DNA from 2 places in the Streptomyces inhibens genome. Region 2 is predicted to be linked to the other one. Evidence: riboswitches for the same ligand, from Rfam matches in the RefSeq annotation. Region 2 holds a riboswitch; the other holds the start of a gene.
What was found. A riboswitch is a leader RNA that binds a small molecule or an ion and turns the genes downstream of it on or off. The one in region 2 is predicted to bind cobalamin.
Positions count from the first base shown of each region.

Region 1: linked by a shared signal. The riboswitch ahead of KI385_RS14645 (SCO2321 family membrane protein) and the one ahead of KI385_RS11855 (cobalamin biosynthesis protein) in region 2 are both predicted to bind cobalamin.

Region 1 is NZ_CP084681.1:3,170,800-3,176,636, reverse strand. It holds gene KI385_RS14655 (energy-coupling factor transporter transmembrane component T) at 1-954, opposite strand, end outside; gene KI385_RS14650 (SCO2322 family protein) at 951-1,730, opposite strand; gene KI385_RS14645 (SCO2321 family membrane protein) at 1,730-3,037, opposite strand; cobalamin riboswitch at 3,261-3,387, opposite strand; gene KI385_RS14640 (Strvi_7410 family MBL fold metallo-hydrolase) at 3,617-4,735, opposite strand; gene KI385_RS14635 (aldehyde dehydrogenase) at 4,974-5,837, shown strand, end outside.
Region 2 is NZ_CP084681.1:2,542,657-2,548,493, reverse strand. It holds gene KI385_RS11865 (putative cobaltochelatase) at 1-1,044, opposite strand, end outside; gene KI385_RS11860 (cobyric acid synthase) at 1,100-2,704, opposite strand; gene KI385_RS11855 (cobalamin biosynthesis protein) at 2,701-3,690, opposite strand; cobalamin riboswitch at 3,820-3,951, opposite strand; gene KI385_RS11850 (hypothetical protein) at 4,156-4,596, shown strand; gene KI385_RS11845 (caspase family protein) at 4,602-5,837, shown strand, end outside.

The DNA of each region.
Region 1 (5,837 bases), 630 kb from region 2:
GTTCGCCCACATCATCAGGGCGGCGACGGCGATGCCGGAGCCCGCGACCAGCCAGGCGCGGACGCCCCATCGTTCGGGACGGTAACGGCTGCGTACCGACCGGCGGCCACCGAGCCAGAGCCCGGCGAGCGCGGCGGCCAGTCCGGCGAGCAGCAGCGGCAGCCCGTAGCCGCCCCCTGTGTCGCCCAGCAGACCGTACGTACCCGCGCAGATGCCGAGCAGCCCGCCGAGGGTGAGGACGGAGGTGGTGTGGCGTACGGCGCGCGGCACTTGGGCGGTACGGCCGTAGCCACGCGCGTCCATGGCGGCGGCCAGTGCCACCGAGCGCTCCAGCGCGCCCTCCAGCACCGGCAGCCCGACCTGGAGGAGCGCCTTGAACCCGCGGTCGGGGCGGCCGCGCAGCCGTCGGGCCGCGCGCAGCCGCTGTACGTCGGCGACCAGATTCGGTGCGAAGGTCATCGCGACGACGACCGCGACGCCCGCCTCGTAGAGCGCGCCCGGCAGGGATTTCAGGAGCCGAGAGGGGTTGGCGAGTGCGTTGGCGGCGCCGACGCAGATGAGGAGGGTGGCCAGCTTCAGCCCGTCGTAGAGCGCGAAGATCATGCCCTCTGCCGTGACCCGGCCGCCGATGCGGACGCCCTTCGCCCAGTCCGGCAGCGGCACTTCGGGCAGGGTGACGAGGGTGTGCGTGCCGGGGATCGGCGAGCCGAGGACGAAGGCGAAGACCAGCCGGATGGTGATCACGACCAGGCCGAGCTTGACGAACGCGCCGTACGAGCGGGCCCACGGCGCATCCGTACGGCGGGCCGCGACGACATAGCCGGCCACCCCCACCAGCAGCCCCAGCAGCAGGGGGTTGGTGGTGCGGGAGGCCGCGGTGGCCAGTCCGAGCGCCCACAGCCACCAGGCGCCGGCGTGCAGCGCGGTGCTACGGGTCGCCTGCGGGGCGCTCATCCGCGCCGGCGGCGGGCCTGCCAGACGGCCGCCGCGCCCAGTGCGATGACGGCCGCGATACCGCCGAGCAGCCCGGCGGACGGGCCGCCGTCGTCGTTGCCACCACTGCCGTTGTCCCCGCTGCCTGCGGCGTCACCGCCGTGACCGTCCGCCGCCGTCCCCGAAGACGACGACGCGGACGATCCGGTCCCCTTCGAACCGGCCTCCGTCGAACCGGCCTCCTTCGACCCGCTCACCTGCTCCGCGCACCCCGACTTCGGGTAGCCGGCGATGGCGCACAGCAGCGCGTTGGAGTCGTAGCGCAGCGGGCGGGCGACCGCGGCCAGCGCCTCGCCCGCCGAGGCGTCCTCGGCCACCTGGGCGCACTCCGTCCGAGCCGCCGGCGGCCGTTCGTCGCCGGGCGCGTCCGCGGCGGTGCCGAAGTCGATGACGATGCCGATCCGCTTGCGGCCGTCCTTGGCGGGCGTATCGCGGCAGATCGCCTCGAAGTCGGCGGCCGCACGTGGCTTGCCGGCCGCCGCGGAGTCGGCGCTGACGGTGAAGCGGAAGCCCTCGACCGCGCCGTCGGCCGGCCGCATGGTGGCCGGCCCCTCGGTGGCGTACGCCCAGGAGCCGCCCTTGCCGCCCTTGCCGCCGGTCCCGCCGCCGTCGCCGGTCCCGCCCTTGCCGTCCCAGAAGGACCAGTAGCGGTACTCCTGCGCCTGGGCGGGCCCGGCGGCCAGACCGGTGACCGTGCCGGCCAGCAGCAGCGCGCCGGCGATCCTGGTACGCCGCATCAGAGCTCGTTCTTCTTCTTACGGCCGCTCATCAGGAAGCCGATGCCGGCGCCGATGGCGAGCCCGACGGCGACCACCCACCACACACCGATGCCGCCGCCGTTGTCGTCGGAGTCCTTGGCGTTCTTGTCCGGTGCGGTGGACGGTGCGGCGCTGCCGGCCGGCTTGGGGCCGGTGGCGTTGAGCGCGGCCACCAGATCGGTGCCGCCGAAGGAACGCGGGTCGGTGCCGGTGGCGTGCGCGGTCAGCACCAGCTGGGCGTACGCGGCCGGGCCGCTCTGCTTGGCCCAGTCCGCCGAGTTCTTCTCCAGCCACTTCAGCGGCTTCTGCGCGGCGGCGCCGTGCCCGCCGGCCGCCAGCGCCACCACGGCGTCGGCGGTGTTGCCGACGTCCGGCTGCTTCTCCGCGCCCGGCATCGCGGAGAGCAGATGCTGTCCGTTCTTGTCGAGCTGCGCGACGAGGTAGGCGGCGCCGCCCTCCGCGGCCTGCGCCGGCCCGGTGCCGGCGGGCTTACCGTCCTTGCAGCTCAGCGGCTTGACCGGCCGATCCGCTCCCTTGCCGGCGGGCTCGACGACAAAGCCCTTGCCCAGTGCGCCGGTGGCGGCGGCCGCGGTGGCATCGGCGTTCGGGGCCGCGCCCTTGAGCTGGAAGGTGAACGCGCCGCGCTCACCCTCCTTCGCATGGCAGCCCAGCTGGAAGGTGAGCAGCCCCTCGTAGGGGGTCTTGCCGCCCTTCTTCGACGTCACGGACTCCGGCTTCTCGCCCGCCGCCGCAAGAGCGCCGATGACCACGGAGGTGGAGTTGGCGTCGCTGGGCGAGCCGGCCATCGAGCTCCAGCCGCCGTCGTCGTTCTGTACCGACTTCAGCCAGTTCACGGCCTTCTTCACGGAGTCACCGTGCCCGCCGAGTGCGGCCAGCGCCTGCACCGCGGCCGCCGTCTGGTTGGTGTCCCGCATCGTCTTGGCGTCACAGGCCTTGCCCGGCTCGGCGCGGTAGGCGGTGAAGGAGCCGTCGGCGCACTGCTGCCCGACCAGCCAGTTCACGGCCGACGCCGCGGGCCGTACGCCCACCGTGTCCTGGGCCAGCAGCGCGAGCGACTGCCGCCAGACACCGTCGTACTGCGGCTCCTTGGTGCCGTACAGCCCCTCGGGCAGCTTCTTGGGGGACGGGGTGTCGGCGAACGCGGCGGGGGCAGCGGCCGCGCCCAGCACCACCGCGGCCGCCAGCGCCGTGGCGGCACGGCGCGCCAGGAAGGCGACGGAATGCGTCAAAGGGGCCTGGTGAGCCATGGAAGCCATGGGGGCCATCGGGTCTGGTGCCTCTCGGGTCGGGTCGCGGCGGTGCTACGCAGCCACGCTCGGCCGGCCACCCGCACACCGATCCTCCGATCGGGCGCGGTGGCACCGGGCTCAGCTCCGTATACCTCGACGGTGCCGCGCACCGGCCGTCCGCGCGGGCAGGCGGTTCCGGTGGCGGGAGCCTTGGTCGTGTCCCATCGGGTGCTCCGGCTCGTACGGCCGTGTGTGCCGCGCGGGTCGCGGTGCGCGGACGGGCCGTCCTCACGGTTGCGGGTCAGCGCCGGATTTACACCGGCTTCCCCCGATCGGATACGGATGAAGTTGTCCCGCACACCCTAACCGGCGCCCGGCCGGCCCTGGCTCGCACGTACGAACCGGGGGCGGGCCGGTCCGTGCGGAGATCGGCGGTGGGGCGTCCGTGCGGAGATCGGCGGCCGGAGCGGGCCGGTCCGTGCGGAGACCGGCGGCGAGGGCGGTAGGCGCACAGCCCGACCGGGCCGCCTGCCCGTTCGGCGAGGGCGGTACGCGCACGCCCGGCAGCCGTACACCGTCGGGCCACAGCAGCCACCACGCGCGGCCATCCCGCGATCACACCGCCTGATACCTCACCGGATCCGAACCCGTCACCATCTCCACATACCCCTGCTTCACCAGCCGGCGCAGATGTGCCTCGGCCTCCGAGACGGCGATGTTGCGGGACCCGTAGGGGATCTGCTCCCAGGGGCGGTTCCACTCCATGGCCACCGCGAGCTGCCAGGGGGTGCGGGGTTCGCGGAGCAGTGTGCGCAGGCCGGAGAGCCGGTCCTCGTGGTGGGTGATGAGCTCGCGTACGCGCCCTTCGGCGTCGGTGAAGGCGTGCTGGTGGGCGGGCAGCACCTCGGCGGGGGCGAGTCGGCCGATGCGTTCGAGGGAGTCGAGGTAGTCGCCGAGGGGGTCGGTGCCTTCCCCCAAGCTCTCAACTCTTCGCCCACTCTCGGCTTCGCCCGAGCGGGGGGACCCCCATGAGCAGGGGGGACCCCCATCGTCGTCCGGGTCCTCGTAGAGGCCGATGTGCGGGGTGATGCCGGGCAGGAGGTGGTCGCCGGAGAACAGCCGGCCGAACCCCTGGGGCAGCCCCGAGGGGTGGTCCTCCTCCAGGTGCAGGCAGACGTGTCCCGGAGTGTGTCCCGGCGTCCAGATGGCGCGTACCCGGCGTCCGGGCAGATCGAGCAGCTCGCCGGGGTCGATCTCGCGGTCCGGCAGCGCCGCCCGTCGGCCGGGCAGCTTGCGGCCGCTCCCTTTGGCGCGCGCCTCCCGCAGCGGCGCCAGATGGTCGTCCGGTGCGCCCGCCGTCGTGAGCTTGGCGATCAGGTAGTCGAGCCACCGGCCCGGTTCGGCCTCGCGGGTGCGGCGGACCACCGCGGTGTCCGCGGCGTGCATCGCGATCCAGGCGCCGGACGCCTCCCGGACCTTGGCGGAGAGACCGTGGTGGTCGGGGTGATGGTGGGTGATCAGGACGCCGTGGATGTCGGTGAGGGTGAAGCCGCAGGCGGCGACGCCGGCGACGAGGGTGTCCCAGGAGTCCGGGTCGTCCCAGCCGGTGTCGATGAGCACCGGTCCGCGGTCGGTCTCCAGGAGGTGGACGAGGGTGTGGCCGAGCGGGTTGTCCGGGATGGGGACGGCGATGCTCCATACCCCGCCCCGGTGGTCGGTCACCTGCGTCGTCATCCCGTTCCCCTCTCGGTGTGGCATACACCTGGTCCCCGCCCCCTCACTATAACTAGAACTGGTTTCAATACGGCCTGAAGTGGCCCTTCCTCTCCGGGGAGTTGGGATTCTGCTGCCGTCGTGGACTCCTTCAACTAGAACTGGTATCAGTTCCTGATGCAGTGAGAATTCTGACGCAGCGTCAGACAGTCAGGGAGCACACGTCGGACAGGCGGCCAACCCGCAGGAGGCGGCAGCGATGAGCGACCTCGTCGAGCACGGAAAGCTCTACATAGGCGGAGAGTTGGTCGATCCGGCCGGCCGGGACACGATCGAGGTCGTCTCCCCGCACACCGAGCAGGTCATCGGCCGCGTCCCGCACGCCTCCCGGGCCGATGTCGACCGCGCGGTGGCCGCGGCCCGTACGTCCTTCGAGTCCGGGGTGTGGGCGAACGCCCCGTTGGCGGACCGGATCGCGGTGGTGACCCGTATCAAGGACGCCTTCGCGGCGCGCAGCGAGGAGATCGCCAGGGTCATCAGCTCCGAGAACGGCACCCCGTTCACCTCGGGCGTCATGGTGCAGTCGCTGGCCGCGATGCTGGTGTGGGACTCCGCGCTCACGGTGGCGCGTGACTTCACCTTCGAGGAGCGCCGGGCCGGGGTGCTGGGGCCGCTGCTGGTGCGGCGCGAGCCGGTCGGGGTGGTCGCGGCCGTGGTGCCCTGGAACGTCCCGCAGTTCACCGCCGCCGCCAAGCTCGCGCCGGCCCTGCTGGCCGGCTGCTCGGTGGTGCTGAAGGTCTCGCCGGAGACCCCGTTGGACGCCTACCTCCTCGCGGAGATCGCGACCGAGGCCGGACTGCCGAAGGGCGTGCTGTCGATCCTGCCGGCCGACCGCGAGGTGAGCGAGTACCTGGTCGGGCACCCGGGCGTGGACAAGGTGTCGTTCACCGGCTCGGTGGCGGCGGGCAAGCGGGTCATGGAGGTCGCGTCCCGCAACCTCAGCCGGGTCACGCTGGAGCTGGGCGGCAAGTCCGCCGCGGTGATCCTGCCGGACGCGGATCTGGACGCGGCGGTGGCCGGCATCGTGCCGTTCGCCTGGATGATCAACGGCCAGGCCTGTGTG
Region 2 (5,837 bases):
CGCGCCCTCGTCCGCCCCGCCGAACTCCTCCAGCGTGCGGTCGAGTTTGTCCTCGTCCAGGCCGGGCGCATCGAAGGGATTACGGCGCCGGCGGTGCGGCAGCGCCAGCAGCGCCGCCTGCCGTACGTCCTCCTCCTGGACGTCCGTCCGCCCCGCCCACGCGGCCAGCGCGGTCGCGGTGCGCGCCATCACGATGTCCGCGCGCATCCCGTCCACCTCGAACGCGGCACAGGTCGCGGCGATCTGCCGCAGCGCCGCGTCCCCCAGCGTCACCCGGGGCAGCAGCTCCCGCGCCCCGGCGATGCGGGCGCGCAGCTCGTCCTCCTCGGCCGCCCAGCGCGCCGTGAAGCCGGCCGGATCGGCGTCGTACGCCAGCCGGCGCCGGACGACCTCCACCCGCTGGTCCGGCTCGCGCGATGCGGCGACCTCGACGGTCAGCCCGAACCGGTCCAGCAACTGCGGCCGCAGTTCGCCCTCTTCCGGATTCATCGTGCCCACCAGCAGGAACCGCGCCGCATGCCGCACGGAGACGCCCTCGCGCTCCACGTAGGAGGCGCCCATGGCGGCGGCATCCAGCAGCAGGTCCACCAGATGGTCGTGGAGGAGATTGACCTCGTCGACGTAGAGGATGCCGCGGTGCGCGTCCGCCAGCAGGCCCGGCTCGAAGGCCTTCACGCCCTCCGACAGCGCCCGCTCGATGTCCAGCGCGCCCACGAGCCGGTCCTCCGAGGCGCCGACGGGCAGCTCGACCATCCGCGTCGGACGGTCCAGGGCGGCACCCGTCCCGTGCGGCCCGTCGGGGCAGCCGGGGTCGGGCGCGGCGGGGGCGCAGGCGAAGCGGCAGCCGCTGATCACGTCCACGGTCGGCATCAGCGCCGACAGCGCACGTACGGCGGTGCTCTTGGCGGTGCCCTTCTCACCGCGCACCAGCACGCCGCCGACCGCGGGGCTCACCGCGTTCAGCAGCAGGGCCAGCCGCAGATCGTCCATACCGACGACCGCGGTGAAGGGGTACTGCGGGGTCGTGTTGTGGGTGGTTGTCATGCCTTGTCGTCCTCCACGTCGCCGACCGGCTCCGGATTCGTCCTGTGCGTACCCTTCATGGCGCCCCCGGAGGCACGAACGGCAGTCCCTCCGGCACCCCCTTCTCGATCAGCCGCAGCAGCGCGTCCGTGTCGGCGTGCTCCTCGATCAGATCGCCCAGGCGGTCCAGCTGTTCCTCGCGCAGCGTGCCGAAGCCGGTGTCCGGGGCCGGTACGAACGCCCGCCCCGCGTCCGCCGCGACCCGCCGCAGGAAGGCCCGGCGGAAGCCGTCGCTCTCCAGCGAGCCGTGCCAGTGCGTGCCCCATACGGAGCCGGCCCGGCAGCCGTCGAGGCTGTGTCCTTGGCCATCAGAGATGAACGCCTCGTCCCCGCCCGTCACTTCGGCGACCCCGTGGTGGATCTCGTACCCTTCCACCGGCTCGCCCAGCGCCGTGCCGACCGGCCGGGCCAGGGTCTTCTCGACCGCGAACCGCACCCGTACCGGCAGCAGCCCCAGCCCCTCGACCGTGCCCGCCTTCGACTCGACCTCGTCCTCGATGCGCTCGCCCAGCATCTGGAAGCCGCCGCAGATGCCCAGCACCGGGCGGCCCTCGGCGGCCCGCCGGGCGATCGCGTCCGCCAGGCCGCGCTCACGCAGCCACGCGAGCGCCCGGACCGTGCCCCGGGTGCCCGGCAGCACCACCAGGTCCGCGTCGGCCAGTTCCTCGGCCCGGTCCACGAACCGCACCACCACGCCCGGTTCGGCGGCCAGCGCGTCCACATCCGTGAAGTTCGACATCAGCGGTACGGCACAGACCGCCACCCGCAGGACGTCCGCGCCGTGCGGCGGCTCCACCACGCTCTCGCGCACCGCGCCGCGCAGGGACACCCGCAGGCCGTCCTCCTCGTCGATGCCGAGGCCGTGCGCGAAGGGCAGTACGCCCAGCGTCGGCCGGCCCGTCAGGCCGCGCAGCATCTCCAGCCCCGGCTCCAGCAGCGTCACATCGCCCCGGAACTTGTTGACGAGATAGCCCGCGACCAGCGCCTGGTCCTCCCGCGACAGCAGCGCGGTGGTGCCGAAGAAGGAGGCGAACACCCCGCCGCGGTCGATGTCGCCGACCACGACGACCGGGATCCGGGCGGCCCGGGCGATACCCATGTTCACGATGTCGGTACGCCGCAGATTGATCTCGGCGGGGCTGCCGGCGCCCTCGCAGATCACCGCGTCGTGCGTCCGCCGCAGCTCGGCCAGGCAGTCGGTCACCGTCCCCAGCAACTGCTCCCGGTGCCCCGCATACTGCGTCTTCCCGGGGGACGACCCCCCGGACCCCCCGAAGTACCCACGGGCACTGAGCTCACCCACCGGCTTGCCCAGCAGCACCACCTGGCTGCTGCGGTCGCTGCCCGGCTTGAGCAGCACGGGGTTCATCAGCGCGGTCGGCTCGACCCGGGCGGCGGCGGCCTGCATCGCCTGCGCCCGCCCGATCTCCGCGCCCTCCCGCGTCACGAACGAATTGAGCGACATGTTCTGCGCCTTGAAGGGCGCCACGCGGATGCCCTGCCGGACCAGCCAGCGGCAGATGCCCGCCGTCACCACGCTCTTGCCGGCATCGGACGTCGTACCGGCCACCAACAGGCCACCGCCGACGGCTCCGCCGGCCGACTCGAACCGCCCGTTCATCGGGGCTTCCTCCCGTTTCCAGTGCCGTGTCGCAGCGCGCCGGCCGCCAGCCGTCCCGCCACCGTCGCCGCCAGCGCCATGACGCTCACCCGGCGCGAGAGCCGTACCGCCCGCTCGATATCGGGCACGCCGACCGGCGGCGCCCCGCCGTTGAGCACCGGACGGTGCTCCACCCGCCCGCCGTACGCCAGCGTGCCGCCCAGTCGTACGCCCAGCGCGCCCGCGAACGACGCCTCCACCGGGCCCGCGTTGGGGCTCGGGTGCGCCCCGCCGTCCGCCCGCCAGGCCCGCAGCGCGCCGCGCCGGTCGGGGCCCGCGAGCACGGTCAGTGCGGCGGTCAGCCGGGAGCCGGGCCAGCCGGCGAGATCGTCGAGCCGGGCCGAGGCCCAGCCGAACCGCCGGTAGCGCGGCGACTTGTGACCCACCATCGCGTCCAGCGTGTTCACCGCCCGGAACGCCACCAGGCCCGGCACCCCGCCGAGTGCGCCCCACACCAGGGCGCCCACCACCGCGTCCGAGGTGTTCTCGGCGACCGATTCCACCACCGCGCGGGCCATCTGCGGCCCGTCCAGCGCCTGCGGATCGCGCCCGCACAGATGCGGCAGCCGCTCCCGCGCCAGGTCCGGATCGCCCACGGTCAGCGCACCGCCGATGGCCCGCGCCTCCCGGCCGAGCGAGGTACCGCCCAGCACGGCCCAGACCGTCGCCGCGGTCAGCGCCACCTGTGCGCCATTACGGAGGAGGGACGGTGCGCTGCCCCGTACGGCACGCTGAAGCAGCGCGGCACCGGCGGCCGCCCCACCCGCGCACAGCACGGCATGGGCCGCCCCGTACCCGCGGTGATCGCGCCACAGCCGGCGCTCGACGGCACCCGCGGCCCGGCCGAACGCGGCCACCGGATGGCCGCGCCGAGGATCCGCCGCGATCAGGTCGCCGAGAAAGCCGAGGGCCGCGCCGCACGCATATCCCGCGTGTTCGCCGCGCATCGGATCAGACCGCCGTCAGGCCTCGAAGGGGCCCTGCGGCAGCGGGGAGTGGAGCTCTCGAACGGCGGCCGGGCATGGCGGTATGTCCTCACTCAGGGTCCGCGCCCTGGCTCGACGTGACGGCGACAAGAGTCTCCTGGCTCCCGGATCGGCGCTTCCCCCGGCCTTCCAGCCCGTACGAGCACGAGCCGTGGCCTTCGTCGGAGGAACGCTCCCCGGTGACAGTGGCGGGACCGCGCCGGATTCTCACCGGACTTCCTCATCTGTCGCCGATTGGCTCCGGCAGTCCACCACGCTCCGCGAATGCCCGTCAACTCACTCTTGACCTGCGACGCTGCCCTGTGGCAGGCGCTGTGGTGCACGCCACAGGGTGGCTGTCGCGTCACGGACGGTTGCCTGCGCACCTGATCCCACGTCACTATCTGGTGCACGGCGGCGATGGGGCCGCCGGAAGGGGGCTGGGGGATGCCGGAGAGCGCCGATCGTCATGAGATCCGGATCAGGATCACGGGAACGAACAATCCGCAGCAGGACATCGACGACCTCAGGGCGTGGCTGGAGCGCGAGCCCTGGCTGAACCGGCAGGAACACGGCTGGGAGCAGCGCCCGCATCCCGCCGACGAGCGGGACCACACCGCGGACGGGCCCGATCTGGGCGATATGGCCGTGGGCGTCGACGATCTGATCCTGGTGATCGTGGGCGCGGTCGCCGCCGAGCTCACCAAGGGGATGACCATCGCGCTACGGGAGTGGCTGCGGCGGCGCAGGGAGGAGCGCGCCGCGGGCGAGGCGCCCGCCGTCTCCGTAGGCACCGACGGCGAGCTGAGCGCGGTCGGCGACGCCGGCCCCGAACACCCCGATCCTGGCAGCCCGGCACAGGAGAGCGGCAGCACCCGCGAGGACTGAACCGGATGTCCGAATACGACGCACGGGGAAAACGCAACCGGGCGCTGCTGGTCTGTGTGCACGACTACGAGACGCTGACCGGCCTGCCCGCGGTCGAGGACAACGCCGAGGAGCTCGCCCGCGCACTGACCGGCACCGACCTGTTCACCGCCGACGAGGTCACCCTCTGCCGCCCCAGGGAGCCCTGGGAGGTGGGACAGGCGCTCAAGACCGCCGCCGACGAGGCGCGCGGTCTGCTGCTGGTGCACTTCTCCGGCCACGGCTGGATCGGCAGCGACGGCGGGAATCTGCAGCTGATGGTCGGCACCTCGGTGCCCCAGCAGAGCCACACCACCGTCTCCTGGCAGGACATGGTGCTCTCCTGCCTCGACAACGCCCGGGCCGAGCGCATCGTGATCGTCCTGGAGTGCTGCTACTCGGGCAACGCCGACGGGGCCTTCCACTCCCTCGGCAAGCCCATGTCGCTGCTGATGGCCGCCCAGCCCAACCGCCGTATCTTCAGCGGCGAGGAACCGGCAGGCGGCACCCTCTTCACCCGCGCCCTGGTGCAGATCCTCGAACGCGGCATACCCGGCAAGCGCTTTGTCACCTTCGAGGACCTCGTACGGGCACTGCGCGAACGGCTCGCCGACGCGCAAACGCCGATGGGCGACGTATGGCAGCCCCGCTCGGCGAAGCAGAACACCGTCGATGACGTCATCCTGTCCTTCGCCACCCCCGAGGTCCGGCCGCCGACCCCGCCGCGGATCCGCTTACGCCGCTGGTTCAACCAGCACATCCGGCGCCGCCTCAAACTCCTGCTCGCCCTGTGCACCGTGCTCGCGCTGGCCGCCGCCGGGCTGACCGCACTGCACGTACTGCGCCCCCTTCCGGCCTGCCCGCCCGCCCTCGAACTGCGGCTGCTCACCGCCCCCGAGGCCGAACCCGCCCTGCGCCAGGCGGCCTTCGACTACGAGATGTCCGACCTCAACACCCGCCCGCTGCACGGCGAGAGCGACCTCCCCGGCGGCTGCCGGCGCACCCAGATCACCGTCTACTCCGCCGCCAAGGACCAGATCGACCAGGGCTTCGCCGCCGCCGACCGCTGGCAGGGCGAGGCCAAGGGCACCGGCCAGGGCACGTCGGACGGCAAGGGCACCGACCCCCTCTACCGGCCGGGACCACAGCCCGACCTGTGGATCCCCGAATCCACCGCCGACTACGAGGAGGCCCGCCGCGGTATGCCCGCCCACGGCTCCCCG